3 regions of the Anaerotruncus sp. 1XD42-93 genome follow, and region 1 is predicted to be linked to each of the others. Evidence: predicted binding sites of a transcription regulator. Region 1 holds the regulator's gene; each other region holds the start of a gene.

Region 1 (10,793 bases):
GAGACTCCGAGTCTTTTCTTTTTATTGATCCAGCAGGGATTCGCACTGGCGGACAAATTCAATCGGGTGCTGGGATTTCTGGGCCACTTCTTCGGCGGACATACCCTGCCGCAAAAAACGACAGATGACCGTCTGCATACTTTCTCCGACCTCGATGATATGTCCATCCGGGTCATAAAAGCGGATCAGACGCTGCCCCCACGGCATATCCTGTACTGGATGCACCAATTCGACCGTTTGGGTTCCCAGATGTTGCAGAAAGCTGTCAAAAGATTCTGTTTCGAAGTAAAGCTCCGTATCATGAGGCTTCTTTTTTAAAACAGAACTGGGTTTTCCGATGAATTGCAACCAGCTTTCTTCCGTTTGTAGGGCGAAGCCACCGTTGAAGGTGATGTTTGCGCCGAAATCCAGAATGACCTCCTGTGCGAGCAGGGTCTCATAGAAAGCGCGGGAGGCCGCTAAATCCGAAACGACCAACATGGGACATTGCAATTTCATGTAGCTTTCTCCTTCCGTTTTTTGGGCTTCGGAGGAGGGAGAGCGTCGCAGACAGCGCGAACAAGCTGTGCCAGAAATGCGGTATCCTCCAGATTTTCGACCAAAAAGTGGGTGTCCTTGCCGCCGGTTGGGGCGACGGGGGTTGCATTTGGGAAAAACGGCTCGGATACAGGAAGCCGTTTGATGTAAAACTGATTGCCGCACACCACCCCGACGACCTTTAGGTCGCAGTAAACCACGTAATCCCCCATCATTTTATAGTGGCTGATCGCCCCGGCTTCCCGGAGCTGCTCCTCCACAAACTGCATAAAGTCAGGCGTGGACGCCATTGGACATCTCCTCTTTCCATTGTTTGCACTGTTCAATCCGCTTGCCGCCGTCCCCCTGCTTTGGATCATAGGCAAATTGTTTCAGCAGTTCGCAGGAAAATTCCGGGCATTCCCCACAATGTGAAAGCTGTTTTTGCTCACAGCAGGATTTCACCGGGCAGGCGTCCCCCCAGAACGGTTTGTTGATCTTCGTGCAGCCTTGGCAGCCGGGTTGTTCTCGATATTCACAGGCAGAGCAGAGCAACCCGCATCTTGATTCGATCATGAGAATTCCTCCTTCATATTTTTGGGTAACAATAGAAACAATTCTATCATAGCTCAAAATTTAAACGGTTCCTTGTAAAAATCGGACTTATTTTGGAGGAATGTCCGGGGGGAAACCCCGCAAATTTCGTGGAAATCACGGTCAAAATGCGCCTGATCGTAAAATCCGGTTTCCTGTGCAAGGCTGGCCAAGCTGTGGCTGGCCTCCATCAGGCGGATAGCGGCGTTGATCCGGGAGAGCCGCGCAAATGTTTTGACACCCATGCCAAAATGAAGGCGGAACAGCCGGTTCAGATGGCGCTCGCTGTAATGTTCCAGCCGGGAAAGCTCCTGCACCGAAAGCAGGCCATCTGCATGTATCAGCCGGTTTGCGGCCGATACAGCCGCATCCGGGAGTGGATGCAGAAACAGGCGGTGCAGAAAGAGCCTGTCCAGCTTTTCGACCAGTTCCTGCGCCGTTGAGGTCGTTTGGAGGGTCTCACAGATTGCATGGTGCAGTGCGGCATCGACCTGCTCGAGCGGGAGCCGGAGGTCGCGCAGAGCAGCCTGGTTGCCGTAGAGCAGCGAAAACAGCCCTCCGGGGAGGAATTCCACGAAGAGCCGGAAGGGAACCGGGCGGGTGGAGACATCCACCACCCGGGTGGTCGCGCCCCATACCTGTCCGCAGATCTGCCCATTTTCACAGGTAAACACCAGACAGCCGCTCGCATCGGGGATGAGGGAAAGTGCAGGGGAGCTGGTTCCATAGCTGTTCCGCTCGATTGAGACGGTGTAATGGGCGATCAGCGGGCGCAAAAGGGAATGGGGCTTCAGATAGAACTGGCCCGGCAGGACAAGGATCGGGTCGATCTCGGCAAATGAGGAGGGGAGTACCATCAATACTCCCTCTGTAAGCCCACCACACGCCCGAGAATCATCAGATGGTCGGTATAGATCGGTTCCATCGTATCATTTTCCGGCTGAAGCCGAAAGCCGCCGTTTTCTTTATAAAACCGCTTGACCGTTGCCTCATCATCAATCAGCGCGACGACGATTTCGCCATTTTCAGCGGTGGGGGTCCGGCGGGCGATAATCAGATCGCCGTCGAGGATGCCGGCTTTGATCATGCTTTCCCCGCGCACCCGCAGGGCAAACAGTTCTTTTGAATTTCCCCGCAGCTGTACCGGGATGTATTCTTCGACCGACTCAACCGCCAGAATGGGCTGTCCAGCGGTGACAACGCCGAGCACAGGGATGTGGGAAACCTGGCTGCCCGGCAGGCGGATCGAGCGGTTCAGCCCGTCTCCACGCTCAATGTAGCCTTTTTCCTCGAGGCTGGTCAGATAACGGTGCACCGACGAAGTGGATTTGATGCCCAGTTCCGCACCGATCTCGCGTACACTGGGGATAACGCCCTTTTCAATCGACCGCCGGATCAGGTCAAATACAGCGGATTCCTTTGTAGTAAGCTCCCGCAAGACGATCCCTCACTTTCTCAATATAGGGTTTCTTCTGTATCATCGGCATAAGCTGGCTCCTGTAATCCTGCTGACAGCAGCTGCCTGCGGAAATCCCGCCGCAGGCGTGAAAAGAAGGATTCTTTTCAGATGCTCTCATTATAACATATCTTTTTCAGAATTTCAAACGTATGTTCCAAACAACTTTATTGCCATGTTTTGCGCCGTATAATCGGCAAATTTCGACGCTATCAATAGAATGTTCAGAGAAAATGTGAATATTTTTCATGGTTCGTACATGGCTCATTCACACACTATTTTGAGGATCCGTTATAATATAACTGTACTCAAGATTAGCCGCAAACATTTTGAGTATCTCTACCCTCCTCAAAACACACCTCAAACAAGCTGAACCGGATGCACAGGCATCCGGTTCTTTTCTTTTTGTCCGGGGGTTGCTGCCTGGGCAGAGAGAAAGACCGGTTTTTCCGTTTCCAGCGGAAAGACCGGCCTTTTTGTGTTTTGTACAGCGTTCAGGGCTGTCTGAGGATATGGAACAGAAACCACAGCAAGCCGTATGTGATCGGCTGATGGAGCATATAAATCCAGATGGTATGACGTCCGACCCGGGCGAGCAGCGGCAGATGGCTTTCGTAAGCGATGGCAGGCATCCTTCCTTCCCGGGCATAGACCCCCAGGAAAGAACCGGCCAAAAAGAGGAAAAGCCAGGGGATCAGCGGGAAATAGTCGGAGGAATAGAAACCGGCGGTAGGGAATCCAAAGGGGAACAGCCACCCGGATTCGTAAAGGGCATCGGGGAGCCGGAAGAGCAGAGGAGGAATCCCGATGGCGCGATAGGGGACATACAGGGTAGCAAAGAGCAGGAATCCAAAAACCGGGGCCCCAAACGGGGTGGGGATCCGGTCGAGCAGGGGCTCGAGCAGGGCAAAAAGAACCATCGATGCCCCAAGCAGATGCAGGACCCCAAACCGGACGATCTGTTCCGGGATGAACAGACTGGTCACAACGGTCAGCACCATGCCAAGCCCGAAGGTCAACAGGCCGCGTTTCAGGTTGTTGCGGGAGAACCGGCAGCAGATGCCCGAGACGGTAATGAACGAGGTGGCAATGAAAAGCTGAAGCCAGTGCATCAGCGGGGAGCTGAAAAACGGCCAGTTCACGCCGAAGATATAGACCAGATCGTAAGCGGCGTGATAAAAGACCATCAGCAGGATCACCAGGCCGCGCAGTTCATCGAGCAGAGGAACCCGGCGGAAATTGGAATCGGACATCGAAAACGGACCTCCCTGAAAAACAGTTGTGCTGTTGTCTTACAGCGAAAAAGCGGTTCAAAAAACCCGATCACTGTTTTTCTCTGATTTCAAAATAGGGCTGTTTGGAAAATCGAAACGGCCGACCCTCTCCACAAGCCCAGATAAAAGTGCAAAGCCAGCGGGGCCGAGGGACAAAGCCGCCGCAGGTGTGGAATTACTGCGGGAGATGCCGGTTGATGACTGCGCGGGCGGTTTCGGTATCGTCGAGCATGAGCATGACCACATATTCCCCCTGCTCAAAGATGACCGCGTCCTGTGCGATCCGGTAGGAATTGTAGATGTCGAAATTTTCGAACTCCTTGACCCGGCTCACCTTGACTTGTTCGAGCGATTCACGCACATCTGCGCGGTATTCCGGGTAAGGTTTGAGCAGGAATACATCCGCCACACCATACCGCCCGGACGCGTATTTCACGTGGAATTCCTCGAGATAGTCAGGGTTGATGAAGAACTTGTTTTTGAGCAGGTCCCGGTTGGCAAACGCAAGGCCGCGTACATCCACGGTTTCATAAATTTCCTCAAGCGCCTGGGCGGCAGCCTCCTCTTCCTCAAAGTACAGCGTCAGCCCTTCTCCGGAATCAGCTATACCGCTGTCCAGATACACCTCTGCGCTGGTCTGTGCGGAATCGCAGCCGCCCAACGGGAAGGCCAGCAGGATTGCCGCACAAAAGCAGATCAGCCGTTTCAAAAAAACGCCTCCAGTTCAATCTCAATAGACCGGTTTCACGTGCGGCAGATCGTTGCCCGCCGCCGAAAAGCAGATCTTTCTTTTTTCAATGGTTTGATATATCAAATTAGAGTATACCGGATTTTGTCCTGCGGTTCAACTGTAACAATCCACCTTTTAAACAATGTTTACAAACCACCCCCCTTTTTTGGTCAGAACCGGCAGAACAGAGAATCGAATATCCAGCAGATTTCCTTGCAAATCCGCATGAAATTTGCTATAGTTTGTACAAGGGACCTTTAAAGTCTGTATCCAAAACAGCTTCTAAGAACCCGTTCAGTAGTTATGCAAGGGGGCTTTTTCACTTGCAAAAAGCCCCCTCTTGCCGCTTCGCGGCAATTCACCCGAAAAAGGCGCTTCACAGGAGAAAGCGTTCCGCGCTCTGCGGAGCGCGGCCAAAGGCTCTGCCTTTGGAAACCGCGATTTTTTGAAAAAAATCGAGTAAAACTTTAAATTATGGAAACCGGAGCAAAGAAATGGAGTAAAACTTTAGGTGCTAAACAGGCTCTAAGATCATTATGGGGGATGTTGCATGGAAAAATTTGATCTCGACCGGTTTGCTGCCATCACCGGGTTGGTGATGCTGGCAGTAGCGGCGGTGATTGTAGTTGTCCGGATCGCTTACAACTGGCGCAGAAATGAGCACAGTGAAAAATGCAGGGTCAGCCGCCGGCTAAAGCGGTTTGCCGCACCGCGCGGATTCCGGGTGCTGGATGACGTGAAACTGGAGGCCAACGGGCAAACCGGCTGGGCGGATCATATCCTGATTGGATATTTTGGGGTCCTGCTGGTTTATGATATTATCTTTGCCGGGGATTATTACGGAAAGCCCGGTGACAAATACTGGTCGCTCGGCGTTCCTGGACAGGGGCGTTATCGGATGGAAAATCCCCTGCTTCAGGCCGACCGTTGCGCCGGACGGGTGCTCTATCTGCTGCACGAGGCGGGGATCAAGCTGCCCTCCCCCGAGCATGCGGTGGTGATTACCGCAGCTAAACGCGGGGTCACCAGTTATATCAAATCCGAAGATGTGGTGCAGTTTTCCGAACTGGGGAAACTGCTTGGGCGGACGAAGTTTCAACAGGACCGGGACGTGGATGTGGAAAAGGTAGCGGAGGTGCTCGCCGCCGCGCAGGCCAGCCCGGAAAAGTTCCATTCCGGGCGGGATAGGAAGGCGGACGGCTGAGAACCTGTTTGGTATTTCAAGTTTTACTCAATTTTATCGAGAAAAATTTCGGGGCGCAAGCGCTCTCCTTCGGGGGTCTTCTCGGACCTGCGGTCCGAAGCGCGCTTCGCGCGACGCCCCCTCAGTTTGCCTTACGGGCTGGGTGCCGCTTTTTTCCAAAACGAAAGTTTTACTCGATTTTTTCCAAAAAATCGCGGTTTCCAAAGGCAGAGCCTTTGGTCGCTCATCGCAATGAGCGAAATACTTTATCCTGTGAAGCGCGTTTTTCGGGTGAATTGCCGCGAAGCGGCAAGAGGGGGCTTTTTGCAAGTGAAAAAGCCCCCTGCATCAAACTGTTTTGACCATGATAAAACGACCGCGCACCGATGCGAAAGACAGATCGGTACGCGGTTTTTCTGCATTTTGAGAAAGTGCGCTTTTCAGGCTTTCTCCCAGTCCATGCAGCGGTAGCGGGCTGCAATCTCTCCGGCGATCTGCGCCACTGTTTGGCTGGCATCCACTGTGAAGGAGGATGCCTCCAGATAGCATGTGCGCCGCGCCTCGAACAGCGCATACAGCTCCTCCGGCGTGCTCGACTGCACGATCGGGCGGTCGCTCCACCTGATCCGCTGGTAACAGATCGGAAATGCTGCATCCAGAAAGACCACGAGATCCTCTCGAGAAAGCGCGTCGATATTGCGCCGGAAGGTGAGCGCGCCGCCGCCGGTTGAGACGACACATCGGGAGCGTCCCGCCAGGCGCTTGACCGCCTGGTGCTCGAGATCGCGGAAATACGGTTCCCCCTGCGCGGCAAAAATTTCCGGAATGGGGACCCCCTGCTCGAATTCGATCTCGGCGTCCAGGTCCACATAGGAAAGGCCGGTCAGCCGCGCCAGATGCTGTCCCACAGTGGTTTTGCCGCAGCCCATGAAACCGCAGAGGATGATATTACGCATCTGCTTCCCCCGCTTTCCGGTCGAGCAGGGCATTCATCTCGTCGACCAACAGATCAATCTGCGCGGGTAAAAACTGCGAGCCATGCCAGATTTCGTGTGCAACCGCTGCCTGCCAGACGAGCATTTCCATCCCGCCCGCAAAAGGGACCCCAGCTTTCCTTGCATCGCAGAGCAGCCGGGTTTCACGAGGGTTGTAGATGCAGTCAAACACGGCGCCGGCTCGCGCAGTGACCGGCCCGGGCAGCGGGGAAACACCGGTTTGCGGGGACATCCCGACCGGCGTTGCATTGATGATCAGCCCGAACGGGCGGTCGAGCGCATCAAGCGTGGAAACCTGCACCGAACAGCCGAACCGTTCGCTGATCTCGCGTGCGAGCGCCTGCCCTTTTGAAAGGTCGCGCACAGCGATGGTCAGTTCTGCGCCCTGCCGGACCGCCTCGATCGCAAACATCCGCCCGACGCCGCCCGCCCCGGCCACACAGACGGAGGTTTTCAGCGAAAATCCGTGGGCCTGCATCGTGCGCAGGAACCCGTCACAGTCGGTATTGTAACCGGTCATCCGGCCATCCTGCACCCGGACGGTATTCACCGCCCCGTAAAGGGCCGCAGAACCGTCCAAACTGTCGAGGAAGGGAAGGATTGCCTGTTTATAGGGAATCGTAATATTGAACCCTTCCAGCCCGCGCAGGATGGGGACTTGTGTTTCCAGCTCGTCCGGCGGGAACGGGAACAGGCTGTAGCTGTCCGTCCGTCCCTCAAGCGCGAAGAGCCGTTCGTGGATTTGCGGGGACATACTGTGCCCCAGCGGATGCCCGATCAGCCGATAGCCGCCCATCTGCCCGCCCTCACAGGGAGCCCTTGAGCTTTTCAAGGGTCTTGAGGTTCTCAACGTTCATGGCGGATGCTTGTTTGAACCCACGTTTGACCAGCATGGTCAGCACCTTGTTGGGACCGAGTTCGACAAACCGTTCGATCCCGTCGGAGAGCATCGCAGAGACCTCCTCATGGAACCGGACCGGAGAAATCAGATGTGTTGCGAGGTATTCGACAAGATCCGTGTCGGGATCGAGCGGTTTCGCGTTAAGATTAGAGTAGAATGGTTTGGAAAGCGGGTTGGTTTTGACATCTGCGATCGCAGCGCGGAACTCCTCGGCGGCAGGAGCCATCATCCTGGAGTGGAACGCGCTCGAAACCGCCAGCTTGACCGCTTTGGCGCCCATCCCCGCAAGGCGGTCCGCAGCCGCCTGCGCGGCCTCCACTTCGCCTGCGATCACCGTCTGGGACAGGCTGTTGAAGTTGACCGGCAGCAGGTAGCCCGGGGTTTCCTCGCAGACGCGCGAGACCGTCTGTTCATCGCTGCCGACAATCGCAAACATGCTGCCCGGGTTTGCGTCCGCTGCCCGTTGCATCGCGGCCGCACGCGCGCCGATCACCCGGAACCCGTCCTCGAGAGAGAAAGCACCCGCTGCGGTGAGGGCGGCGTACTCGCCCAGTGAATGCCCGGCGAATGCGTCCGGCTGCAAAAATTCGGATACCACCGCATAAGCCGCCATCGAAACCGCGAAGATCGCGGGCTGGGAAACCTTTGTCTGGGCGAGGGACGCCTCGTCCCCCTCGAACGAGAGCTTTGCCAGATCAAAGCCTAGGATATCCCCGCCGCACTCGTAGACTGCACGCGCCGCCGGGAAGGCCTCGTAAAGCTCCTTTCCCATGCCGGGATACTGGGAGCCTTGTCCACTGAAAAGGAAAGCTGTTTTTGCCATCACTGATCGCTCCATTCTTTGAAATAGTTTAGGGGCTGCCTGAAAAATGGAAATAGCCATCTTTTTATAGAAGCAGCGTCTGCTGTGAAAAATCTGCTCATTCCCTCTTTTCAACAGGCCCTTGGTTCTCTCAAACGCCTGACGCTGTCTTACCGGCCAAAGGGGCCAGCGCCTTTCTTCCGGGATTCCCGTCCCGGCGGGCCGGGAACGGTTTTCCGGGCCTGCTTTTGACCCGGTGAAACAGCTTGCAGCCGGGGCGGCCAAAAAAATTCACAAATTAGGTATTGACAAATTATGGCCTCTCCCTTTATCATAATGAAGGAATATAACAACTGTTACATTTTTGCCCTTCCCGATTTCAGGAGCACAGTACACGGCTGGCACTGTGTCTGACAGGGAATATCTGCTGGATATTTTACCACAGCCAGCAGGAGGGATGCAAGGCCCGGGGCGAAAAAGGCAGGGGAAACAGGAGCAGTACATGACAGGAATCAGGATATGCGGAACAGGCAGCTATCTGCCTGACCATGTAGTAGAAAACGAAGCATTCACCCGGATCGTGGAAACCTCGGACGAATGGATCCGCACCCGTACCGGAATCAGCCGGCGGCATATTGCAGAGCAGGACACCTGCTGGAGCATGGGGGTCAAGGCGGCGCAGCGGGCAATAGAAGCGGCAGGGGTCCGCCCGGAGGAGATTGACCTGATCCTCTTTACCACCGTAACGGCGGATTATCTCTCCCCATCGATGAGCTGCATAGTACAAGGGGAGATTGGGGCGGTCCACGCCTCCTGTATCGACATCGCCTGTGCCTGTGCGGGATATGTCTACGCGCTGGATATGGCGCGGCGGTATCTCGCCTGTGGGGATATACACACCGTTTTGATCGTGAGCAGTGAGATGCTCTCCCGGGCCACCGACTTTTCCGACCGTTCGACCTGTGTGCTGTTTGGGGATGGTGCGGGCGCATGTGTCGTGCAGGCGGAGGATGTGCTGTTTGCCACCGATCTTGGGGCGGACGGGACCGGCGCACATTTCATGTTCGGACGCCACCGCCGCCCGGAAATCCCGTTTGCGGGACAGCCTGCGGCGGAAAACCAGATCTGCGGGATTCCGGCGCAGGACGGGACCTTCTATATGGATGGAAAAGCGGTTTACAAGTTCGCAACCGCCGCCATGCCCGATACACTCCGCCGCTGCTGCGACAAGGCGGGGATTGGGCTGTCCGACCTGGACTGGGTGGTCCCCCACCAGGCAAACATTCGGATCATCCAGACCGCGATGAAAAAGCTTGGCCTGCCGATGGAAAAGGCGTGGGTGAACATCCATGAGACCGCAAATACCAGTTCAGCCAGCATCCCGATTGCGCTGGATGAGATGATCCGCGCGGGCCGGCTGACCCGGGGGCAGAAGGTCGGGGTTGCCGGATTCGGCGCAGGGCTGGTCTATGCGGGAGCGGTATTCTCCTACTAACCCCCCGTTTTCCCCAACCGGCCGAACGCTTGACGCAGGGTACGGATGCGCACAGCGGCCGGCAGAAGCCAGAGGGCTGGGGAAGGTTCGGCATTGGAAACGTTTCAAATACAGGAAAATGAAAATAAGGTGGAAACAAACATGATAAAAACAGAGATTACCCGGATGCTGGGCATCCAATACCCGCTCTTCCAGGGCGGGATGGCATGGGTCGCGGACGCAAAACTTGCTGCTGCGGTTTCCAACGCAGGAGGCCTTGGCCTGATCGGGGCGTCTGCTGCCCCGGGCGAGGTGGTCGAAGGGATGATCCGGGAGGCAAAATCCCTCACCGATAAACCGTTCGGCGTCAACGTCATGCTGATGAGCCCGTTTGCCGACGATGTGGCGCGCATCTGTGCCGAACAGGGGGTCAAGGTCGTGACCACCGGCGCGGGCAACCCCGGAAAATACATGGAGATGTGGAAAAATGCAGGGATCAAGGTGATCCCGGTGGTCGCGTCGGCGGCGCTCGCCAAACGGATGGAGCGCGCAGGTGCGGATGCGGTGGTCGCGGAGGGCTGCGAATCGGGCGGCCATATCGGGGAGCTGACCACCATGACGCTGGTGCCGCAGGTTGTGGACGCGGTTTCGGTCCCGGTTATTGCGGCGGGCGGCATCGCGGATGCGCGCGGGGTCGCCGCGGCGTTTGCGCTGGGGGCACAGGCGGTGCAGTGCGGCACCATCTTCGTCTGCGCGGAGGAAAGCCCGGCGCATGAGAACTATAAAAACCTGATCGTCAAGGCCAAAGATACCGAGACGATCGTGACCGGCCGCAACGGCGGCGCACCGATCCGGTCGCTCAAAACCA
Region 2 (10,793 bases), on a different contig from region 1:
TTGAGCTTGCCGTACCGATCGGCAGCGATCACCCTGCCCTGTTCGGCAGCGATCAGCCGTACCGAAGTGACCAGAAACTCCCGCGCAAGGATGATGAACGTCCCGAGCGTCGAGGCGCGCCCGGTTTCCAGAAAACAGATCAATGCGGAAAAGACCAGCAGCTTGTCGGCAAGCGGGTCCATCAGCTTGCCAAAGTTGGTAACCAGCCCGTCCCGCCGGGCAATATGGCCGTCCAGATAGTCGGTAAACGACGCCGCCCCAAAAATTGCGGCAGCGATCAGATATCGGTGGGGAATCCCATCACAAAGCATAAAAATCAGGAAAAAAGGGATCAGCGCCATGCGCATCACTGTGAGCCTGTTCGGCAGATTCATGCTTCCACCTCCAGCATCCTGCCCAGCAGGTCATATTCCTCGGTCCCGGTGATCTCCACAGCAACGTAACTGCCGGACGGGCAGTCTGCCGGGCCGGTGAAAAATACCTTTGTGTCGATGTCGGGCGCATCCATATAGCTGCGGCCGTACCACAGCCCGTCCCGGGCACGCCCCTCGACCAGTACAGTCAACCGCCTGCCGATCTGTGAAGCGTTAAACGCCTCAAGCACCCGATATTGCTCCTCCATCACAACCTCTGCGCGGTGGCGCTTTTTCTCCTCGTCGATCTGCCCGTCCATCTCGGCTGCGGGAGTATCCTCCTCCGCCGAATAGGGGAAACAGCCGAGCCGCTCGAACTTTACCTCGCGGATGAAGGTGCAAAGCTCGGAAAAATCTACCTCGCTTTCGGTCGGGAATCCAGTAATCAGGGTGGTGCGCAGGACTACCCCAGGCACCCGTTCCCGGATTTTCCGCATCAGCGCGGTGAGCGAACCCGCATCCCCGCGGCGGTTCATCAGCTTGAGCAGCCGCCCGCTGACATGCTGGATCGGTATGTCCATATATTTGACGATTTTTTCCTCCCGCGCCATCACCTCGAGCAGCTGGTCGGTGATCCGATCGGGATAGCAGTAGAGGATGCGGACCCAGCGGATTCCGTCGACCCTGCAAAGCTGCTCAAGCAGTTCCGGCAGAGCGGGCCTGCCATAGAGGTCCTCGCCATAACGGGTGGTATCCTGCGCGACAACGTTCAGTTCGGTGACTCCGGCATCCGCGAGACGTTTCGCCTCTTCGACCACTTTCTCAACCGGACGCGAGCGGAATCCGCCGCGGATCAGAGGGATTGCACAATAAGAGCAGCGGTTGTCGCACCCGTCCGCAACCTTGAGATAGGCAAAATACGGGGCGTTCGCAAGGATACGCGGCCCCTCAAGCGGCAAGGCATACTTATCCCCAAACGCGACCGTCTTTTTGCCGTCGAGCGCATCGCGGATCGCCTGCAAAATCTCTTTGTTTTTGCCGATCCCGAGCACCACATCCGCCTCGGGGATCTCGACCGAGACCTCCTCACGATACCGTTCAGCGAGACAGCCGGTCACCACAACCGCCTTAACCTGCCCTTCTTCCTTCATCTGGCAGAACTCCAGAATCGTTTCGATACTTTCCCGTTTTGCCTCCTCGATAAACCCACAGGTGTTGATAATCACCACATCGCATTCGGACGCATCTGCGCTGATCTCGTAACCACCCTCGACGATCAGGGCGAGCAGAAGTTCCGCATCCACCTGATTTTTCGAGCATCCGAGCGACACCATTCCAATCTTGACTGCCATAGGCACCTTCACTTTCTCTTGATTCGATCAACCGGCAAGACCTTCTCGTTCCTGGCCGTTCTCCTCGACCGTCTGCCGGCTGAACATCGCTGTCACTGCATAGACAAACTCATAGTCCTCAAATACTTCTGGCTGAAAAAAGCAGGAAGTATCGTAAGAACGCACCTCATCCTTTGCTGTGCAGACCTGGAGGACCAGCGGAATTTCCTCTTCATAGCGCAGCTCCTGACATCCGCTCAGCCATGACGTAACCATCTGTGTCCCCGTACGGTCGGGCGGCGCATTCGACCGATGGGCGGTTGCGGAAAAGGCATCCTTCCCCTGAAGTGCGAACCGATGCCCCGCTCCAAGATCATCGAACGATATTGCAATCCGTCCGCCATCCTGCTGAAACGCCCTTACCCCGTCACTGACCTGTTCCCATCTCCTGTCCTGCAAGCGATAGAGGCACAGCCTGACCGACTGCAGGGACGCATCCGCCCGGAAATCGTAAATCTTCTCGTTGAGGTCCGCGCCTGCAAGCTGTAAAATTGCTGTTTCCTGCTCGGTCAGCTCCGCTGTTTGCAGGTACATCTTCTGCGTCTGCTGCGTTTTGCCGCAGCCGGCGCAGGCCAGTATCAACAGGCAGCATACCACTGCCATCCACCGCTTCATTCAGAGAGAACCTCCTTTTCCTGGAATCAATCATACTCACTTACGGTGAGCACACGGCGCACCTCTGCCGCTGGATACCCCATCCGCATCAACGCGGAGAACGCCCTCCGCCGAACCTTTTCGTCCTCATAGGCAAGCGGATATTTACGCGCGATGATCTCCCGCATCTTCTCCTCCGGGTCGGACCGAAGCAGCGAGGTGGCATATTCGATCTGCTCGCTGGTCAGGCCACGCTGCCGCATCTCCTGCCGAATCCGCAGAATCCCGAACTTTTTCCGTTCCGAAAGGTCGCGGGCAAACCGCTCGGCATAATCGTCATCGTCCAGCAGTCCCAGCTCCTCCATCCGCGCGACCGCCTGTTCTGCTGATTCTTCGTCAGTGTGGCGTTTAAGGCGGTCGGTGAGCTGTTTCGTGGTATATTCTTTGTAGGACAGCAGATTGAGCGCCTTCTCCTTCGCTTTTTTCAGTTCGGCTTCGGCGGAGAGCGTCTCTAGGGATTCTGTATCCACCTCTGAACCGACCGACAGTCCCGACACTGCAAACACATCCGGGTGCATACTCAACAGGAACTCCCCTTCAACATAAAGGGCAACCCGCCCGCGTTTGGTCGTCCTCACATCTGTAATCCGCATCGCTTAATCGGTCTCCACATCAATGTTGACTTTCTTGGCAGACGATTTTGCCGGCTCCGCCGAGGCATCAGCCTCCACCGGTTCCTCGGTCGCCACCTTTGCGCCGACCTTCACCGGCTTTTTGCCCGCTGTCCGGTTGGATTTGAGCAGTTTGTCCGCATTGGCGCGCACCTGTGCTTCGATCTCCGCAGCGACCTCCGGATTGGCTTTGAGGAACTCTTTTGCATTGTCGCGCCCCTGACCGAGCCGGACGTCCCCATAGTTGAACCAGGAACCGCTCTTGTCAACGATCTCGAGCTTGGCGCCCAGATCGAGGATCTCCCCCTCTTTCGAGATGCCGGTGCCATACATGATGTCGAATTCTGCCTCCTTGAACGGTGGCGACACCTTGTTTTTAACCACCTTCACCCGGGTACGGCTGCCGATCATCTCGGTACCGGATTTGAGGGTTTCGGTCCGGCGCACGTCCAGGCGCACCGACGCATAAAATTTGAGCGCCCGACCGCCGGGGGTCGTCTCGGGGTTACCGTACATCACGCCGATCTTTTCACGGAGCTGGTTGATGAAGATCACGATGCAGTTGGATTTGCCGATCGCGCCGGTGAGCTTACGCAGCGCCTGCGACATCAGGCGGGCCTGCACACCGACATGGCTGTCCCCCATCTCCCCTTCGATCTCAGCCTTGGTGACCATCGCGGCGACCGAGTCGACCACCACGACATCGACCGCGCCGGATCGAACGAGCGCCTCGGCGATCTCGAGCGCCTGCTCACCGGTGTCCGGCTGGGAGACAAGCAGAGAGTCGATATCCACGCCGAGCGCCTGCGCATAGACCGGATCAAGCGCGTGCTCCACGTCAATAAAGACCGCCGCGCCGCCCGCCTTCTGCGCCTGTGCCGCAACATGGAGCGCCACTGTCGTTTTGCCCGAGCTTTCCGGACCGTAGATTTCAATGATGCGGCCTTTGGGCACGCCTCCGATTCCGAGCGCGATGTCGAGCGACAATGAACCGGTCGAGATCGCCTCCACGTTCAGAGTGCTGTCCTGCCCGAGCTTCATTACCGCGCCCTTGCCGAACTGCTTTTCGATCTGGCTGAGGGCGGTCTCCAGAGCTTTCGCCTTCTCCTCCGCCGAAACATTGCTCCTGCGTTCTGTAACCGGTGCTGCCTTTTTTTCTGCCATTGTGTCTCTCCTCCATTACCCGGATAGTTTGTTTTTCATCTGTTGAAAAAACAGCAGTCCCACAAATCTGCCGTATGGTTGATTTTACAGAACCCATTATACAGGATCACATCTAAAAAAGCAAGCAGATTTGCAAACATATGTTCCTAAAATTTTACTTGACATTTGGCGAAAAACTGGTTATCCTGAATGTAAACCAAATTTTGAAGTATTGGTTTACAATTCAGGAGGTGTCCACCATGTCAACTGCCATCAGCACAAAAAAAATTGCGGTTTGTGCCATGTTAGCCGCACTCACCGCAATCTGTTCCCAGATCGCCATTCCAATTCCTCCCATTCCGATCAATCTTGCGCTCTTTGCAGTCCATCTCTCGGGAGCACTGCTTGGCGCAAAGTTCGGGCTGTTCAGCCAGCTTGCCTTTGTCCTGCTCGGCGCATTCGGCCTGCCGGTCTTTCAGGGATTCAGCGGTGGCATGGGCATCATCACCGGGCCAACCGGTGGTTACATCGTTGGCTATCTGGTCGCAGCATTTCTGGTTGGGCTGATCTGCGAGCGCTGGGGACGCAGTTTCCGTAAGCTGTGTATCGCTATGGTGATCGGCGTGGCCGCCTGCTATGCGTTTGGAACCGTATGGTTCATGATGCTGACCGGAAAAGGGCTGGTTGCTGCGCTCGGGATGTGCGTGCTGCCGTTTCTGCCCGGCGACGCGCTGAAGATTCTCGGCGCTGCATGGTTGGTGCAGGGGCTGCGCAAACCGCTTGCCGCTTCGGGGTGGAACCTTGAGAACTGATCGAATCCCGCTGCGGCCGCATCACGGGCTTTGCCTGCGGCATTTCAGCGGGCATGGATACAGCGAAGCGTTCACCCGGCGGATGACCGGCTTGGTCAGTGAACTTCAGGAATCTCCGGAACAGCCGGTGATCCTCCATTCTCGTGCGGACTTTCTTTGCGCCGCCTGCCCGCACCGCCGGGGAGCTGGCTGTGTCTCAGAAGAGAAGGTCGCAGCCTACGATGCAGCTGTACTCTCTTTCTGCGGTCTTGCAGACGGGAGCTCGCTTACTTGGAAAACGTTTTCCCAGCTGGTCGAAGAGCGGATCATACAGGCTGGCCAGTTTCCGGAAGTTTGCAGCGGATGTCAGTGGTATGCCCTCTGTGAACCACTTACGCTATAAATAGACAGCGATATTCCCTTTGGCAGGGAATATCGCTTTTTTATCTGTCTGCTTGCCTAAAACAATCACCCAGCGTATAAATTCTTAAAACAACTCCAGGAAATAGAAATCATTGTAAATTTTAATCCATAAACATCCATTTTTTATGTGGATAAACGGTGAAAAGGATACTGGGAAACTGGTGGAATTCCCGTCTTTTGCGGGGATTCTATTGTGGAAAACTCAGTGGAAAGTGTTTATAACTGTTTGTATATGTCTTTTTTTCCCGTTGCTTGATCTTTTACTTTACATTTCTACAGGAAAATTGTATAATATTTTTGCTGAAATTTTTGTATGGTGAAATTAACACATACAAAAGCGATTCTATGTAAACGCTTTTAGGCATTTGCTTGCCTCAGGAGAAGATGAAGATTATGGCTATGAATAAACCGATGAAAGTGAGCCGGAGGAAAAAAAGCAACCTGATTCCGGTTCTGATTATGCTTGTCTTTGCGTTGCTCCTTTCCCTTCTGATCGCCGGTGTCTGGCAGATCTCGGCCGGTGCGCAAGGCGAGAACGCATCTTCCGACGCATCCCGTCAGCGTCTGCGCTCCTCCTCGTCGGAACCGGAGGAGAAAGAGGAATCCAGTGACGACGAACCGGAACCCGCCTCAGCGCCGAAACCGGAACCCGAGCCGGAAATCCCGGTTTTTGAGGGGGCTGTCCCTGCGTCCGACTGGGTATCCAGCAACTACTTTAATGATGCAGTTTTTGTTGGGGATTCGATCAGCACTGGAATCGAGCTTTACGGTGTAATGGATGGAACTACCGTACTCGCCGGTACAGGGGCCAACCTCAGCAGCATCTATACCGAGCCGTATGTCAAGCAGGAGGATGGTTCCCGCATTGCGATTATGGATGGGCTCAAACAGGCACAATTCCGCAAGGTTTACATCCTGCTTGGCGGAAACGAGGTGCGCGATGTTGAGAAGTCCCGTTTTATCGAGCGGTATTCCAGTTTTCTCGATGATGTGAGGGAGCTTCAGCCGGATGCGCTGATCTATGTGCAGTCGATTCTGCCGGTGACCCGGAACAATAATTATAATATGGATAACAACCGGATCGACGAATTTAATCAGGCACTGCTCACCCTCTGCGGGGAAAAACAGGTCTACTATTTGAATGTAGCGGAATGTATGAAGGACGAAAATGGGATGCTCCCGGATGCGGCTTCTCCTGCCGACGGGATGCATTTTGGTCCGGAATACTATAATAAATGGTTCGATTATCTCAAGCAGCACACTGTTTCCGTTCCAGGTGGGCCAGCAGCCGCTTCCACTACGAACGTTTCCGCATCCGAACCGGAGAACAGCGGCGCAGAATCACAGAATTAAGGAGTCAGAAAAAAGATGAAAAAACTGTTCGTTATTGCCCTTGCTATTATCACCTGCCTTTCGCTGGCCGCCTGCGGCGGAAAATCCTCCGATCAGAGCGGAAAACAGCCTGCTACCGCCGATGTGGTGGAGGCGGTAGCTTCCCAGCTCACCTTCAAGGATGAATTGATGACCCTTGAGGACAAGATGGTTGCAAATATTTATAACCTCGATGAGGAAAAGCTCGCGGAAAAAACTGTGCGGACAAGTGCAACCCGAGCTACCGCCGAGGAGGTCAGCGTCTTTAAAGTCAAGGATGCTGCTGACGTCGGTATGGTACAGGATGCCATCAACGAGCGGATCGAAGATCAAAAGATCGCGTATGAAAATTACGTCCCTGCCGAGATGGCCAAGATCAACAATGCGGCAGTCTACACCAACGGCAGCTATGTCATCCTCGTGATGGCTGATGACACTTCAAAAGTAGAGGAACTGTTCCAGGCACAGTTTTGAACCGGGGCAGAACAGCCCGGTAACGGCTGTTCTGTTTTCCGCATTTTTATAAGTGAACGACCGTCTACAATCGTAGGAACTTGGAGGACAGCGGAAATTGCAGTTTTTATTTTTTCTGATTAGCTTTGGAGCCTCGATTATAGGCGCTATATGCGGGATTGGCGGCGGGGTGATTATCAAGCCCGCACTCGACGCATTCCAGCTTCTCGATGTAGCGGCAATCAGCTTCTTGTCCGGATGCACTGTTCTTTCGATGTCAGCGATCTCGGTTTTCCGCTCTAAGCATGGTGGGCAGAAATCGCTGATTGATCTTCGGACAGGTACTCCGCTCGCAATCGGTGCGGCAATCGGTGGAATCCTCGGCAAAGAGCTGTTTCAGCAGGTTGCCGGGCTATTCCCTGACCCCAACAAAGTTGGGGCGGTGCAGTCGATCTGTCTGTTGGTGATCACTGTCGGCACCTTGATTTATACCCTGTATAAAAACAACATCTCCACCCATCAAATGGATGGAACCATCATCTGTACGGCGATCGGCCTTGTTCTGGGAGTCATGTCCTCGTTTCTGGGGATTGGCGGCGGTCCGATCAATTTGGTGGTTCTCTCCTACTTTTTCTCAATGGATACCAAAACTGCTGCGCAAAACTCGCTTTATGTGATCCTCTTTTCTCAACTCACAAGTCTCGCCAGTACGCTTCTGACCGGCCAGCTCCCACAATTCAGCCTGTTCCTCCTGCTTTTGATGGTCGCGGGCGGCTTTGCAGGCGGCATCTGTGGCGGCAGGATCAACCGCAGGATTGATGCCAAAGCGGTCGATCGTCTGTTTATCGGGCTGATGGTTGTCATCATCGGCATCTGTATCTATAATACCATCTGCTACCTTGGATAATTCGGATCAGGTGATCCCATCAAATATTTGGAAAGGATGATTTCAACAATGAAAAAAATCGGACGGATGGTTCCTCTGCTTGTTTCGGTCTCTCTGTCTTTTGCTGTCGGGGTGTCTGTGTATGCCGTACCTGTTTCAGATGGGGTTGCAGCTGTAAGAGGTCCATCAATTCCGGGGATAGCCGCTTCCAGTCCACACCCTGCTTCACGTCAGCGCAGCCTGTCTGAACAGTTTGAACAATTCCGTGTCTATGGGGTTATCTACGATTCTCAGCTTGATCAAGTTCTCTACAATGGACAGCCGGTCAAGGCATTTGTAGATTTCCATAGCAATGGCGAACCAAATGCGTTTAATATTGGCTATTTTGACAAAAGCTTGGATGACAACGCGCTCTTTTTGGTGACAGTCAAGGGGGAAGGCGGAAAGGTTGTGGGGATCGCACCGATGCCTGATGCATTAAAAGCGGATCTCTATGATGTGTATACCAATGATGACCTGCAATATGCGTCTGATACAGAAAAGGCTCCCTCTTTTGTACCCGCGAATGGAGACGACGTAAAGTATATCACCTTTGATGCAACTACAACCATTGCCGGTGGAATTACCTCCACCGACCTGCTCGATCCGGCGGAGCAGCGCCCGCAGGAACTGACCGACTGGCTCTCTGGAAAGCCTGATTCTGGTGCGGTCTTTGTAAAACGGACTGTTCTGGAGGACGGGAGCGCCGATTTCTGGATTTGTTGCAACAGCGAGAAACGGCTCGGTTGGACAATCGAAGCGCAGGGTAACTCGATCCGGTTTAACCTGCTCGACAGCACCTCTTTCCAAGGCAAAGGACCGACGGTTCTCCGTTGCAAAGCACCTGGTTCCTATACTGCAATTGAGGTTTTTTCGGGAAATCAGAAACTGCCAGTCACTGCACAATAACAAGATCAGATTAGAAATCCCTCCTGGTGTCGATCATCCGGCACCAGGAGGGATTTTTCAGTCCGTGATTTTTCCCATTTTTAATACATCAAGCAGATTCTCAACGGGTCAGGCTCAAAATTTCCTGATAAATCCGTTCATTTGCGTCGATAATCGCCATCGCCTGCGCATTTCGCCCCAGGCGTTTGAGCGTTTCTGAATCTGCACAGAGCTTTTGCGCTGTCTCCCGCAGAAGGGCGGGGGTCAGGTCCTTTTCCTCGATCACAACCGCTGCATCATGCTCCGCGAGCACCATCGCATTATGGTACTGATGGTTCTCCGCCACATTTGGGGATGGAATCAGGATCGAGGCGGTTCCGCTTGCCTCCAACTCCGAAAGGGTCATAGCCCCCGAACGGGAAATCACCAGGTCAGCCGCCGCGAGGCAGTCTGGCATATCGTTGATGTACTCCCTCACATCCAGATCATCGGAGGGTTTCACGCCTTCGGCCTCCAGCAGACCAGGAAACCGATCCTTCTCATAGGAGCCGGTTGCATGAATGTGGTAGATATCGCCGCGCTTCTGTTCCCACGCCATCAATCCAGCGATCGCTTCGTTGATCCGTCGGGCGCCGAGGCTTCCCCCAAACGACACCACACAGATTTTCTCTGGCCCAATCCCCAGTTTCGCGCGGGCCTTTTCCCGGCTGGCAAACAGAATCTGTTCCCGCACCGGGTTGCCGGTAACAATATATTCCCTGCCCTGCGGCAGAAACCGCTTGGCTTCCTCGACAGAAATCAGCACTTTGTCGGCGGTACGTGCGAGCAGCTTGGTTGTCACGCCAGGAAAGGCGTTGGATTCGTGGGTCAGAGTCCGGATTCCCAGCTTCGCCCCTTCCCGCAGGATCGGCCCGCTGACATACCCTCCTGTGCCGACGATCACATCCGGCGCAAACGATCGGATCAGCCTGCGTGAGCGTCCCCACGAGAGCGCAAGACAACCGATTGACCGGATGTTATAGCGGATATTGAACCAGTTGAGCTGACGCTGGAATCCCATGATCTCGATCGGCGCAAACGCGAACCCCGCGTTTGGAACCAGCCGCGCCTCCATTCCCTTGGGATTGCCCGCAAACAAAATTTCCGCCTCCGGATGCCTCGCCTTTAGATATCCCGCCGCCGCAATCGCGGGATTGATATGCCCTGCGGTACCGCCGCAGGCAAATAAGATTCTCATACCTTCCGTCCCCTACTTCCTGTTACTCCTTTTCAACTGTGCTGTATCTGGATACTGACAGGACAACCCCCATCTGCGCCAGAAGCATACAGAGCGCTGTTCCTCCGTACGAGAAAAATGGCAGACTGATTCCGGTGTTGGGGATCGTGTTGCTGACCACCGCGATATTGAGAATGGTCTGAACACCCACCTGTGTTGTCAATCCGACCGCAAGCATCGAGCCAAACCGGTCGCGGCAGCGCATCGCGATGGCGAATCCGCGCCAGACCAGCAGGACAAACAGCAGCAGGATAATCGTTGCACCGACAAATCCCAGTTCCTCACAGACGACCGAAAACACAAAGTCATTTTGCGGTTCCGGCAGATACAGGTGCTTCTGCCGGGAGTTTCCGATTCCGACACCGAGCAGCCCGCCTGACCCGATCGCGTAGAGGGACTGCAGTGTCTGGTAACCGGCTCCAGTCGGATCAGATGCAGGGTTGATCCAGTGTTCCAGCCGGCTCATCGCGTAGGGAACCGCATCAGGGATAAAGATGATAACGACAACCGCACC
Region 3 (10,793 bases), on a different contig from region 1:
ATTTCCTGCGCCAGAATACGGGTATTGCCATACGCCGAGGTATAAAAAACCGGAACGGTCAGCTTCTCGTTTTTATGCGGCTGGCTCCATTCTGCGTATTTCTCGATTGTATAACCAAGGCGCCCATCTTTGGTGAGTACCGGACCATGGCTGGTGCAGGCAAATTCAATCGGAAGGTCTTTGATCTTCTCAAGTCCAGCCAGCACATAGGGCTTGAATGGACCAAAAATTGCGTCATAATAACCTTTGAACGCCTGTTCATACTTTTGGGGGTACGCCATATTGTAATCAAATAGATAAGGCTCACAGTAATGGGCGCCGAGGAAATCACAGCTAAAGAGTGTTTTTTCCTCTTCAATCCAAGTAAACATCGAATCGGGCCAGTGCAGGAATGGCGCGGAGATAAACTTCAACGTCTTTCCGCCAATGTCCAAGGTATCCCCGTTCTTGGCAATCTGCAGCTTGAGATCGGTGCGGTTGGTAATGTTCTTCAGATAGATGGATCCACCTTGTGAAACAATGATAGTTGCATTGGGGATCAATTCAAGAAGCTGCGCAAGACAGCCTGAATGGTCCGGCTCGTTGTGGTTAAGCACAATATAGTCGATCTGCTCAGGGTCGATCACCTCACGGATGTTCTTGAGGTACTGCTCAAAATAGGTTTTATGGCAGGACTCAACCAGAACATTCTTTTCACTGCCTTTTACCAGATAGGAATTATACGAAGTGCCGAAATCAGTTGTCATAACGATATCAAACACCCGCATATTCGGATTCAGGATGCCGACCGAATAGATGCTTTCCGTAATTTTTGCAGATGGCATAATTTCACATTCCTCCGGATATTTAGGATAAAGTATACGGCCATCTGATTGCTCAAATGGCCGCAAAAATCACAAGCTCAGGCTTTCTCAAACTGATCCTTGCCAACCCCGCAGAGCGGACAGACAAAATCTTCCGGGATATCTTCCCACTTGGTTCCAGGGGCTATCCCTGCATCCGGCTCCCCTTTTGCCGGGTCATAAGCATAACCGCAGACACTGCAAACATACTTTTCCATATTACAAAACTCCTTTGCTAAAAAATATCTTTAGGGTTACAGTGCAATGTGGCAAGTATACCACAAAGGTCTATATTTGTAAATACCCTGATGCTTTATCTTAACAATTTTTTGAGATACTGCCCAGTATAGGAAGCAGGAACCACGCAGACCTCCTCAGGCGTACCTGACGCAACAACCGTCCCGCCCTGATCCCCTCCCTCGGGGCCGAGGTCGATGATATAGTCAGCGGTCTTAATGACTTCGAGGTTGTGCTCGATTGTGATAACTGTATTTCCGGAATCCACAATCTTCTGCAAAACGTCGATCAGCCGATGTACATCGGCTGTGTGCAACCCGGTGGTAGGTTCATCCAGAATATAAACTGTTTTCCCGGTCGGACGCTTGGAAAGCTCGGTCGCTAGTTTGACCCGCTGCGCTTCCCCGCCTGAAAGGGTGGTTGCGGGCTGTCCAAGTTTGACATATCCGAGTCCCACATCATAAAGCGTCTGTATCTTGCGTGCAATCTTGGGCAGATTTTTGAAAAACTCCAGCCCTTCCTCTACAGTCATATCCAATACATCATAGATGGATTTTCCCTTATATTTTACCTCAAGGGTTTCACGATTATACCGTTTGCCCTTACAGACCTCGCAGGGCACATAGATATCAGGCAGGAAATGCATCTCAATACAGACGATCCCGTCCCCTTCGCAGGCTTCACACCGCCCGCCTTTGACATTGAACGAGAACCTTCCCGATTTATAGCCGCGCATCTTTGCATCATTGGTCTGTGCAAAGACTTCCCGGATATCGGTAAATACACCGGTATAGGTCGCAGGATTGGAGCGTGGTGTACGTCCAATCGGCGACTGATTGATGTCAATCACCTTGTCGATTAGTTCGATCCCTTCAATATCGGCGTGTTTTCCTGGTTTCACCCGAGGATTGGTCAGTTCATGGGTCAGGCGTTTGAACAGCACTTCGTTAATCAGCGAGCTTTTCCCAGATCCTGAGACACCAGTCACCGCAGTAAAGGCCCCAAGCGGAATATCAACATCAATTCCTTTAAGATTGTTTTCCTCCGCACCGCGGATTTTCAGAAAGCTGCCATTTCCTTTCCGCCGAGCCAGCGGAACCGGTATCTGCTTTTTGCCGGACAGATACTGCCCAGTGATTGATTCAGGGCAGTCCTTGATCTGTTCGAGGGAACCTGCACAGACAATTTCTCCGCCATGTACGCCTGCACCCGGTCCAACATCCACAATATAGTCCGCTGCACACATCGTGTCTTCGTCGTGTTCCACGACAATCAAAGTATTTCCCAGATCGCGCAAACGTTTCAAGGTCGCGATCAGCTTGTCATTGTCCCGTTGGTGCAGCCCAATCGACGGCTCATCCAGAATGTAAAGCACTCCCATCAGAGAGGAACCGATCTGGGTTGCAAGCCGAATTCTCTGGCTTTCCCCACCCGAGAGGGTTCCGGAAGAACGGGAAAGGGTCAAATATTCCAAACCGACACTTCGCAGAAATCCAAGCCGCTCTTTAATCTCTTTCACAATCAGCTCAGAGATCATCTGCTCCCGATCAGTCAGCTCCAGTTTGTCAAGAAATGTGAGTGCCTGCACCACCGACATCCGACAGAACTGGCTGATATTCAGCCCGCCGACTGTCACAGCCAGAACGGTTTTGTTCAGCCTGTCTCCATGACAGGAAGGACACTCCACACTGTTCATCCACGTGGTGATCTCCTCCCGCATCCAGCTCGAGCTGGTTTCACGGAAACGGCGCTCCAAGTTGTTTACAATTCCCTCAAAATCGGTATAGTAGGTGCCTTTGGTTGACCCGGTTTCCCGATGCATCTCGATCTTTTCCCCGTTGGTGCCGTAAAGCAGCAGATCAATCGCTTTTTTTGGCAGATTCTTTACTGGTGTATCAAGCGAGAAACCGTAGTGGTTGGCAAGCCCTTCGAAGTACATCTGTGCGATACCGCCTTCAGAGTAATACCAGCCTGATGCGCGGATCGCGCCTTCCCGGATGGTCAGCTTTTTGTTGGGGATAACCAGATCAGGGTCAACTTTCAAAAAGGTACCAAGTCCGGTGCACTTGTCACAGGCACCATAGGGCGCGTTAAATGAAAACATGCGCGGAGTCAGTTCTTCAATGCTCACCTCGTCATGTTCAGGACAGGAGTAGTTCTGGGAAAAGAGCAGCTCCTCCTCCCCAGCCAGCACGACGACCAGACCACCCGACAGGCCAACCGCAGTTTCGAGCGAATCTGCAAGCCGGGACTTTATTTCTTCCTTGAGCACCAGACGGTCAACCACAACTTCAATCGTATGCTTCCTGTTTTTTTCCAGCTTGATCTCTTCTGAAAGATCATAAATACTGCCATCCACCCGAACCCGCACATATCCCGACCGGCGGGCCGCGTCGAACTCCTTTATATGCTCCCCTTTTCGCCCACGAACGGTCGGGGCCAGAATTTGGAGCCGAGTTCCCTCTGACAAGCTCATTACCTTGTCAACCATCTGGTCAACAGTTTGCTGTTGGATTGGCCTGCCGCAGATCGGACAATGCGGAATTCCGATTCGTGCATAAAGCAAACGAAGATAATCGTAAATCTCGGTGACCGTCCCAACGGTAGAACGAGGGTTTTTTGAGGTGGTTTTCTGGTCGATTGAGATCGCCGGAGACAGTCCCTCGATGCTATCTACATCAGGTTTTTCCATTTGGCCCAGAAACTGTCTGGCATAACTTGATAAGCTCTCAACATATCTCCGTTGACCATCTGCATAGATGGTATCGAATGCCAGAGAACTCTTTCCCGACCCAGAAAGCCCTGTAAAGACAATTAGCTTGTCACGTGGGATTTCCAGATCGACGCTTTTCAAGTTATGTTCCCGCGCGCCTTTTACTACTATTTTATCTAAAGCCAACCGATTTCCCTCCAAACCATGCATAAACACAGGAGTCAAGAATCTGCCCATTCTTGCATACGTTCTTTTTCAGAACCCCTTCGAGCTGGAACCCCGCTTTCTCCAGTACCCTGCGGGAACCGGCATTGCTTGCAAACGGTTCCGCAAAGATACGAACCAACCCAAACATAGGAAATGCCTCCGCACAGGCCCGTTTCACCACTGCGGACATGATCCCTTTCCCCCAGAACGGCTCCCCGAGGAAATAGCCGAGTTCCGCCGTTTTGCAATAGATGTCGCTTTCCGGCAGAATGCTCACGCATCCCACCGCTTCCCCGCCCACTACAATCGCCCGGATATATTTTGGCTGGGTATCAGTGGGATCCAGACAGGATACAATAAATGCCTGCGCATCCTCTAAACGGTATGGATTCGGAAAGCTGTCCCGCAGGTTGCGGGCTACCGCAGGATTGTTTGCATATCGACAGAGTGAATCCATATCCTCCATGCGCCACTCTCGAAGTAAAAATTTCATCACAACTCCCCCTCTTTATTTCGGTACTCGCGCTCTGCCAGGATGGTTTTTGTCCTGCTCCTGTTTGAGTTTGGTGATCTTGTCGCGCAGGTAAGCGGCGTGCTCAAATTCCAGAATCTTTGCCGCATTTCTCATCTCAGCGGTTAACTTTGCGATCAACGCTTCCCGTTCCTTGTAGCTCATTTTTTTGCTGGATTTTTTCTTTCCGCCGGCTGTTTCATCCTTGGCAGAAATCTCCAGAACATCACGAATCTCTTTGGTGATCGTCTTTGGAGTGATCCCATGTTCCCGATTATAGGCAAGCTGGATTTCCCGACGACGGTAGGTTTCACGGAGCGCACTTTCCATCGAATTGGTCACGCTGTCTGCATACATGATGACCTTGCCCTGTGCATTACGCGCCGCACGTCCGATCGTCTGTACGAGAGAAGTCTCGCTGCGCAGGAATCCTTCCTTATCCGCATCCAGAATCGCGACAAGCGAAACCTCCGGTATATCCAATCCTTCCCGCAGCAGGTTGATGCCGACCAGCACATCGAATTCTCCGAGTCGCAGATCGCGGATGATCTCCATTCGCTCGATCGTGTCGATGTCGTGGTGCATGTAGCGGATTTTAACACCCATATTTTCCATATAAGCGGTCAAATCTTCTGCCATCTTTTTGGTCAGCGTGGTAACCAGCACCCGCTCCCCGACCGCTGTACGCTGGTTGATCTCAGAAAGCAGGTCGTCGATCTGCCCTTCAACCGGACGAACCTCGATCTCCGGGTCCACCAAGCCGGTTGGCCGAATCACCTGTTCAACAATCTGTGCACTTTTGCTGCGTTCTAATTCGCCGGGGGTCGCGCTGACAAATATGATCTGGTTCAGCTTGCTGTAAAACTCGTCAAAGCTGAGCGGACGGTTATCGAGCGCAGAGGGCAGACGGAATCCGTAATCGATCAGGCTGGTCTTGCGGGCGCGGTCTCCACCGTACATTCCCCGCACCTGTGGCAAGGTGACATGTGATTCATCCACAAAGAACAGGAAATCTTTTGGAAAATAATCGAGCAGAGTGCACGGGACGCTGCCCGGCTCGCGTCTCGAGATCACCCGCGAATAGTTCTCAATCCCTTTACAGAATCCAATCTCCTGAAGCATTTCAATGTCATAGTTTGTGCGCTCTGATATTCGCTGGGCCTCGATCAGCTTGTCCTTGCTTTTGAAATAGGCGACCCGTTCATCACATTCCTGGCGAATATCTTCGATCGCGACTGCCATTTTTTCCGGAGGCACGATATAATGAGAGGCTGGATAAATCGCAACATGGTTGATGACATTTTTAACCTCCCCGGTCAGGGTGTTGATTTCGGTAATCCGGTCAATCTCATCCCCGAAAAACTCCACCCGGATTGCAGTATCCCCCGAGTAGACCGGGAACACCTCCACTACATCCCCGCGCACCCGAAATTTGTTGCGTACAAAATTGATATCGTTGCGCTCATACTGGATTTCCACCAGTTTCTTTATCAGTTCGTCCCGGTCTTTGGTCATACCGGTGCGAAGCGAGATTACCATGTTATGGTAATCGATCGGGTCTCCCAGCGTATAGATGCAGGAAACGCTTGCCACAATAATCACGTCCCGACGCTCCCCAAGTGCGGCAGTTGCCGAATGGCGCAGCTTTTCGATCTCGTCATTGATCGCGGAATCCTTTTCAATATAAGTATCGGTGTGGGCAATATACGCTTCAGGCTGATAGTAATCGTAGTAGGACACAAAATATTCTACCGCGTTGTGCGGAAAAAACTCCTTAAACTCGGAACAGAGTTGAGCTGCCAGTGTTTTATTATGGGCGAGGACAAGGGTTGGACGGTTGACGTTGGCGATGATATTTGCCATCGTAAATGTTTTTCCCGAGCCGGTAACTCCAAGCAGGGACTGTTCTTTCATCCCGCTCAAAACCCCTTTGGTCAGCTTTTCGATTGCCTGTGGCTGATCCCCTGTCGCCTGATAGGGCGCTACAAGTTCAAATCGTTCTGGCATCGTCCACGCCTCCTTTTCCATTTGAGTTTTAGTCATATCTTAAAAACACCAGAATGTGCAAGCACTCTTCCAGTATGGACCATGCTGGATGTCTGCATACAAGGAACATAAGTTCCAATTACCCAACTATACCATAAAAAGACTTCTTCTGCAAGTGGTTTTCTGCAAAAAGCGTCGAAATCCCGGACCAGTTTTCAGGTCCGGGACAAAAATTTAAAATGAAATAGATTTTCCGAGTGCAAACGAATAGATGACGCATTCCTTAACCCGCACACCAAGGCTTTCTCCGAGCACCTGACGGTAAAGTTCGAGCTGGATTCGGTAATGTTCGGAAAGCTCCTGCACATCCTTGACTCGGTCACTCTTATAGTCAACGATAACCGCCTCCCCCTCTTCCAGAAAGACACAATCGGCAACCCCTTGGATTGCAGTTTTTCCCTCTGCATCAAACAGATCAACATACGTGCCCAGAAGTTCCTGTCCCGCTTCTACGAGAAAGCGCAGCTCCCGGTAGACCTGTTCAGAGGAGAAAATCCTCTCTGCAAGTTCACTGGAAAAGAAAGTATACAGCTTGTCCGGATCAACTGCATCCGCTTCTTCGCGGGAGAGGAACCCCTGCGCAGCCATACGGGCGATCTCAGCAACAGGGTCTTCCGCCGCAGCCCGGTAATCTGCAAACTGCATAAACTTGTGCAGCGCATTCCCACGCTGGGCACCAGTTAACCCATCTTTTGACAAAAAGGCCGGCCGCCGGGTAAACCGGTAACTCTTTGCAGCCTCTCTCTTGGCGATCTGAGAAACTGCCATCTTGGTTGGAATGAGGGTCTGCATTCGAAATGGATAGGCGTAGGAGAGCTGATCCTCCAGAATGGAGGCAAGGCTGGGATCGGGTTCCGGCAATCCAAACTCTTGAATCGCTTCTTCTGGCGTCTGGCTGTCCCTAAGTGGAGTAACCCGCAATACAACCGGGGATGAATCCAGGACTGTGTTGGTCTCGATCCCCCATGCAGAAAGCTGTTTGGCGAGGCCAGGGTGGTGAACTGCTGCCATCAGGAGCCAATCCAGATAGCAGGACGCACCCCGTACCGGATGAGGCGGAAGCCTGCCCTGCTGGTCGGTTTGCACCACAAGCCCAGCCAGTTTTTCCGGCACCTTCTTTTTCGAAATCCCGGTGATAATCAGCCGTTCCTTTGCGCGGGTCAGGGCAACATAGAGAACCCGAAGCTCCTCCGAAAGAGAGGAACGCTCGATCTCGAGGCGAAGCGCCTGCATTGGCACTGTGCTGAACTGTTTCATCAGTTCAAAATCCCTTCGCACACAGGCAAACCCCAGCTCGGAATGAAGCAGGGTATTCTGCCACAGGTCCTCCTTATTAAACTGTTTTGCAGTGTCACAGAGGAATACTACCGGAAATTCAAGTCCTTTTGAACGGTGGATACTCATAATTCGCACGACGTCTGCCTGTTCGGAAAGGCTTACCGAAGGAGACAAATCGCCGCCACGTTCCAGCAGGCGGTCCAAAAACCCCACAAATCCGGACAGTCCTTTGTAACCGCTTGCGTGGTAGTCGCAAGCGTACTGTACGAGCAGCAGCAGATTAGCATATCGAGCTTGTCCCATCCGCATAACGCGAACCTTTGCAGGATAGTCAAACCGGTCGTAGATCTTCCGTATCACCTGATCGGCTGTAGAACTGGACGCAAACTGCCGCAGTGTGAAAATCGCCTCAACTAGTTCCTGACAATGAACATCCCCATTTTCAGCACATCCATTCACTGCGGTCCAAAGCGGTGCCCTGCGCCGCTCCAATCTGATCCGTGACATCTCATCGGCGGTAAACCCTAAAAAAGGAGAAAACATCACTGCCGCAAGATCAATGTCCAGCAGCGGATTTTCGATCACCCGCAACAGGGAGAGGACTGGCGCGATCTCGCGCGTTGTGAGGAAGCTGCTTTTCGGTTCTGCCCATACGGGAACCCCTCGTGCGGAAAGTGCTTCCTGATAGAGTTGAGCTTTTCGTGAAGGGGAGCGCATCAGGATGCAGATGTCCTTCGGCGTGATCCGGCGCATCTCCTCCCCGTCCGCGACCAGTATGCCGGATGTAAGCAGTCCCGCAATCCGTTCCGCGACAAAATCAGCTTCCAGAGCATCACGCGCCTGCTCCCCGGCATATTCCGAAAGGTCGATCAGGTCAATTGTACATCCTTCGCGCGGATAGTCAGGGAACTGTGCACCCGCTACAAGCTCTTCCTCCTCGTTGTAAGCGATCTCCCCTAGCTTTTCACTCATTAGTGAGCGGAAGAAAAAGTTAATGCTTCCAGTGATTTCGGGTGCGCTCCGGAAATTTTTCCCAAGCACAATTTTGGCTGGGAACCGGATGCCATCATAGGGTTGATATTTTTTCTTCTTCTCCAGAAACAGCTCGGGCATCGCTTGTCGGAATCGATAGATGCTCTGCTTGACATCTCCGACCATGAACAGGTTCTCCTCTCCTTTGGAGACTGCCCGGAACAGAATCTCCTGTGCTGCATTGGTGTCCTGAAACTCGTCCACCAGAATCTCGTCGTAAAGCTCTGACACCGACTCTGCAAGAGGTGTCCTGCTGTATCCCGCCCCTGCTGGTTTGACCAGAAGCTCGATCGCATACTGTTCCATATCCGAAAAGTCCATCAGGTTGCGCTGCTGCTTGGCATCTGTGTAAGCCCGGTCGAACGCCTTGACCAGCTCGAACAGAACCTCTACCATCGGACGCAGGAAAGCGATATCCTCCGAGAATTCTGCAGCCGTTGCGCAGAACTGTTTGTCCCGCAGGTCTTCAATCAGTTTTTTCACCTGACTGCGCATCCCCTGAACCGCTTCTTTCCGGCTGCCTCCATTCCGCAGCGGAGAGAGCTTGTCGAACGAAAAGGCATCCAGCTTTTCGCAGATACCATCCCACCGACCATCACAAACCCGCTCGAAAAGCTGCTCCAGCTGGGACAGATCATGCAGGAAGCCATCTAAATAGGCTTTAGACATCGCTTCGTCCAGCTCGATGACCGCGAGCGATCGCCGGGTCAGGCCAATCGCATATTCGACGGCTTCCCGCGCATATCCAAGGATACTTTGCCCCCAGATGGTTCCTTCCACCGGGAGTGTACTGTCGTAAAAGCCGAGCTTGTGGTCTAGCCAATCGTTGTAAAACGGATGAGACCGCACAAAATCATAGAGGCGAAACAAGGTAGAAAATACCCGGCTGTCATCCCTTCCGGAGCTAAGCAGCTCAACCAGACGGGCAAAGGTCCCATCCATACCATCTGCGTGGAATCTTTCTACCGTTTCACGTGCAATGTCACGGCGCAAAATTTCCAGCTCTTTTTCGTCTCCTGTGCGCACATTGGAAGAAATTCCTAACTTTTGGAAGTTGGTTCGGATCAGTTCCAGACAAAACGCATGGATCGTGCTGATCTGCGCTCGCTCCAGAAGAAGCTGCTGTCGCTGCAAACGTTCATCAGTAGGATTTTCAGCAATCATTCCACTAATCTTTTCCATAATCCGCTGCTTCATTTCGAGTGCAGCTGCATTGGAAAAGGTTACCACCAGCATTCGGTCGGCATCGATCGGATTGTCTGCGTCCAAAATACGACCAATCACACGCTCGACCAACACTGCAGTTTTTCCGCTTCCTGCCGCTGCTGAAACGAGCACAGTACCACCGCGAGCCTGGATTGCATCCATTTGCTGTGGTGTCCATTTTTTTTCAGACATCTGTTTCTTCCTCCTTTTTCAGCAGCTCCAAAGCAGCTTCCAGATCGAACGACCCTAGGCGACGCACTGGGTCACCATCCTCATGAGCACAGATATTGTGATAATCGCACCATTGACAGGGCGTATAATCCTTCAATCCATCCACAGGGGTGGCTTCTACCCGGCCTTCGTGCAGGAAGTTTGCCAGATCGCGCAGATTTTGCTCAATCTTTCTCTGGATTGTCCCCATCTGGGCCAGTGTCGCCAACGGACTGGACGAGGTATACCCTCCATCCTTTTTAGAGCGTACTGGGATAAAAACACCAGCTAGATTTGGCTCCATAGCCGAGAGCGACTCCCTGTCCTCAAGCAGAAGCCCATTCATACGGAGCAGCTTTGCCTGTTCCGTTATGACTGCCTCTGCAGGAGTGTTCCGCTCGACCGAGACGATCTGGTCCCGCGCAGGCAGATAAAGTACACCTGCAGGAATGGACTGGGCATTGCCCTTCTCCTGATCGGAACAGATCGAAAACAGGTAAATCAGCATCTG

Evidence for each region. Region 1 encodes LexA, which represses DNA repair genes until DNA is damaged. Its sites were predicted from a motif close to CNAACANNTGTTNG; they were not measured.
Region 2: the regulator LexA is predicted to act here: its motif matches at 4,307-4,320, upstream of recA (recombinase RecA).
Region 3: the regulator LexA is predicted to act here: its motif matches at 6,620-6,633, upstream of uvrB (excinuclease ABC subunit UvrB).

What each region holds. Positions count from the first base shown of each region.
Region 1 covers NZ_QZEG01000051.1:7,707-18,499, reverse strand. Annotated here, with positions in the region: gene D5269_RS14170 (VOC family protein) at 22-498, opposite strand; gene D5269_RS14165 (competence protein TfoX) at 495-827, opposite strand; gene D5269_RS14160 (DUF3795 domain-containing protein) at 811-1,092, opposite strand; gene D5269_RS14155 (helix-turn-helix domain-containing protein) at 1,146-1,967, opposite strand; gene lexA (transcriptional repressor LexA) at 1,967-2,548, opposite strand; gene D5269_RS14145 (heparan-alpha-glucosaminide N-acetyltransferase) at 3,061-3,819, opposite strand; gene D5269_RS14140 (DUF4358 domain-containing protein) at 4,016-4,549, opposite strand; gene D5269_RS14135 (nuclease-related domain-containing protein) at 5,121-5,774, shown strand; gene D5269_RS14130 (shikimate kinase) at 6,194-6,709, opposite strand; gene aroE (shikimate dehydrogenase) at 6,702-7,544, opposite strand; gene fabD (ACP S-malonyltransferase) at 7,555-8,472, opposite strand; gene D5269_RS14115 (beta-ketoacyl-ACP synthase III) at 8,954-9,946, shown strand; gene fabK (enoyl-[acyl-carrier-protein] reductase FabK) at 10,091-10,793, shown strand, end outside.
Region 2 covers NZ_QZEG01000003.1:36,399-47,191, forward strand. Annotated here, with positions in the region: gene pgsA (CDP-diacylglycerol--glycerol-3-phosphate 3-phosphatidyltransferase) at 1-374, opposite strand, end outside; gene rimO (30S ribosomal protein S12 methylthiotransferase RimO) at 371-1,705, opposite strand; gene D5269_RS01920 (hypothetical protein) at 1,733-2,359, opposite strand; gene D5269_RS01925 (regulatory protein RecX) at 2,386-2,991, opposite strand; gene recA (recombinase RecA) at 2,995-4,173, opposite strand; gene D5269_RS01935 (biotin transporter BioY) at 4,413-4,964, shown strand; gene D5269_RS01940 (DUF1284 domain-containing protein) at 4,954-5,346, shown strand; gene D5269_RS01945 (GDSL-type esterase/lipase family protein) at 5,760-6,719, shown strand; gene D5269_RS01950 (DUF4358 domain-containing protein) at 6,735-7,211, shown strand; gene D5269_RS01955 (sulfite exporter TauE/SafE family protein) at 7,309-8,097, shown strand; gene D5269_RS01960 (hypothetical protein) at 8,146-9,024, shown strand; gene murG (undecaprenyldiphospho-muramoylpentapeptide beta-N-acetylglucosaminyltransferase) at 9,125-10,240, opposite strand; gene ftsW (putative lipid II flippase FtsW) at 10,263-10,793, opposite strand, start outside.
Region 3 covers NZ_QZEG01000020.1:1,022-11,814, forward strand. Annotated here, with positions in the region: gene D5269_RS09140 (FprA family A-type flavoprotein) at 1-824, opposite strand, end outside; gene rd (rubredoxin) at 902-1,060, opposite strand; gene uvrA (excinuclease ABC subunit UvrA) at 1,156-3,978, opposite strand; gene D5269_RS09155 (GNAT family N-acetyltransferase) at 3,965-4,492, opposite strand; gene uvrB (excinuclease ABC subunit UvrB) at 4,508-6,517, opposite strand; gene addA (helicase-exonuclease AddAB subunit AddA) at 6,731-10,264, opposite strand; gene D5269_RS09170 (PD-(D/E)XK nuclease family protein) at 10,257-10,793, opposite strand, start outside.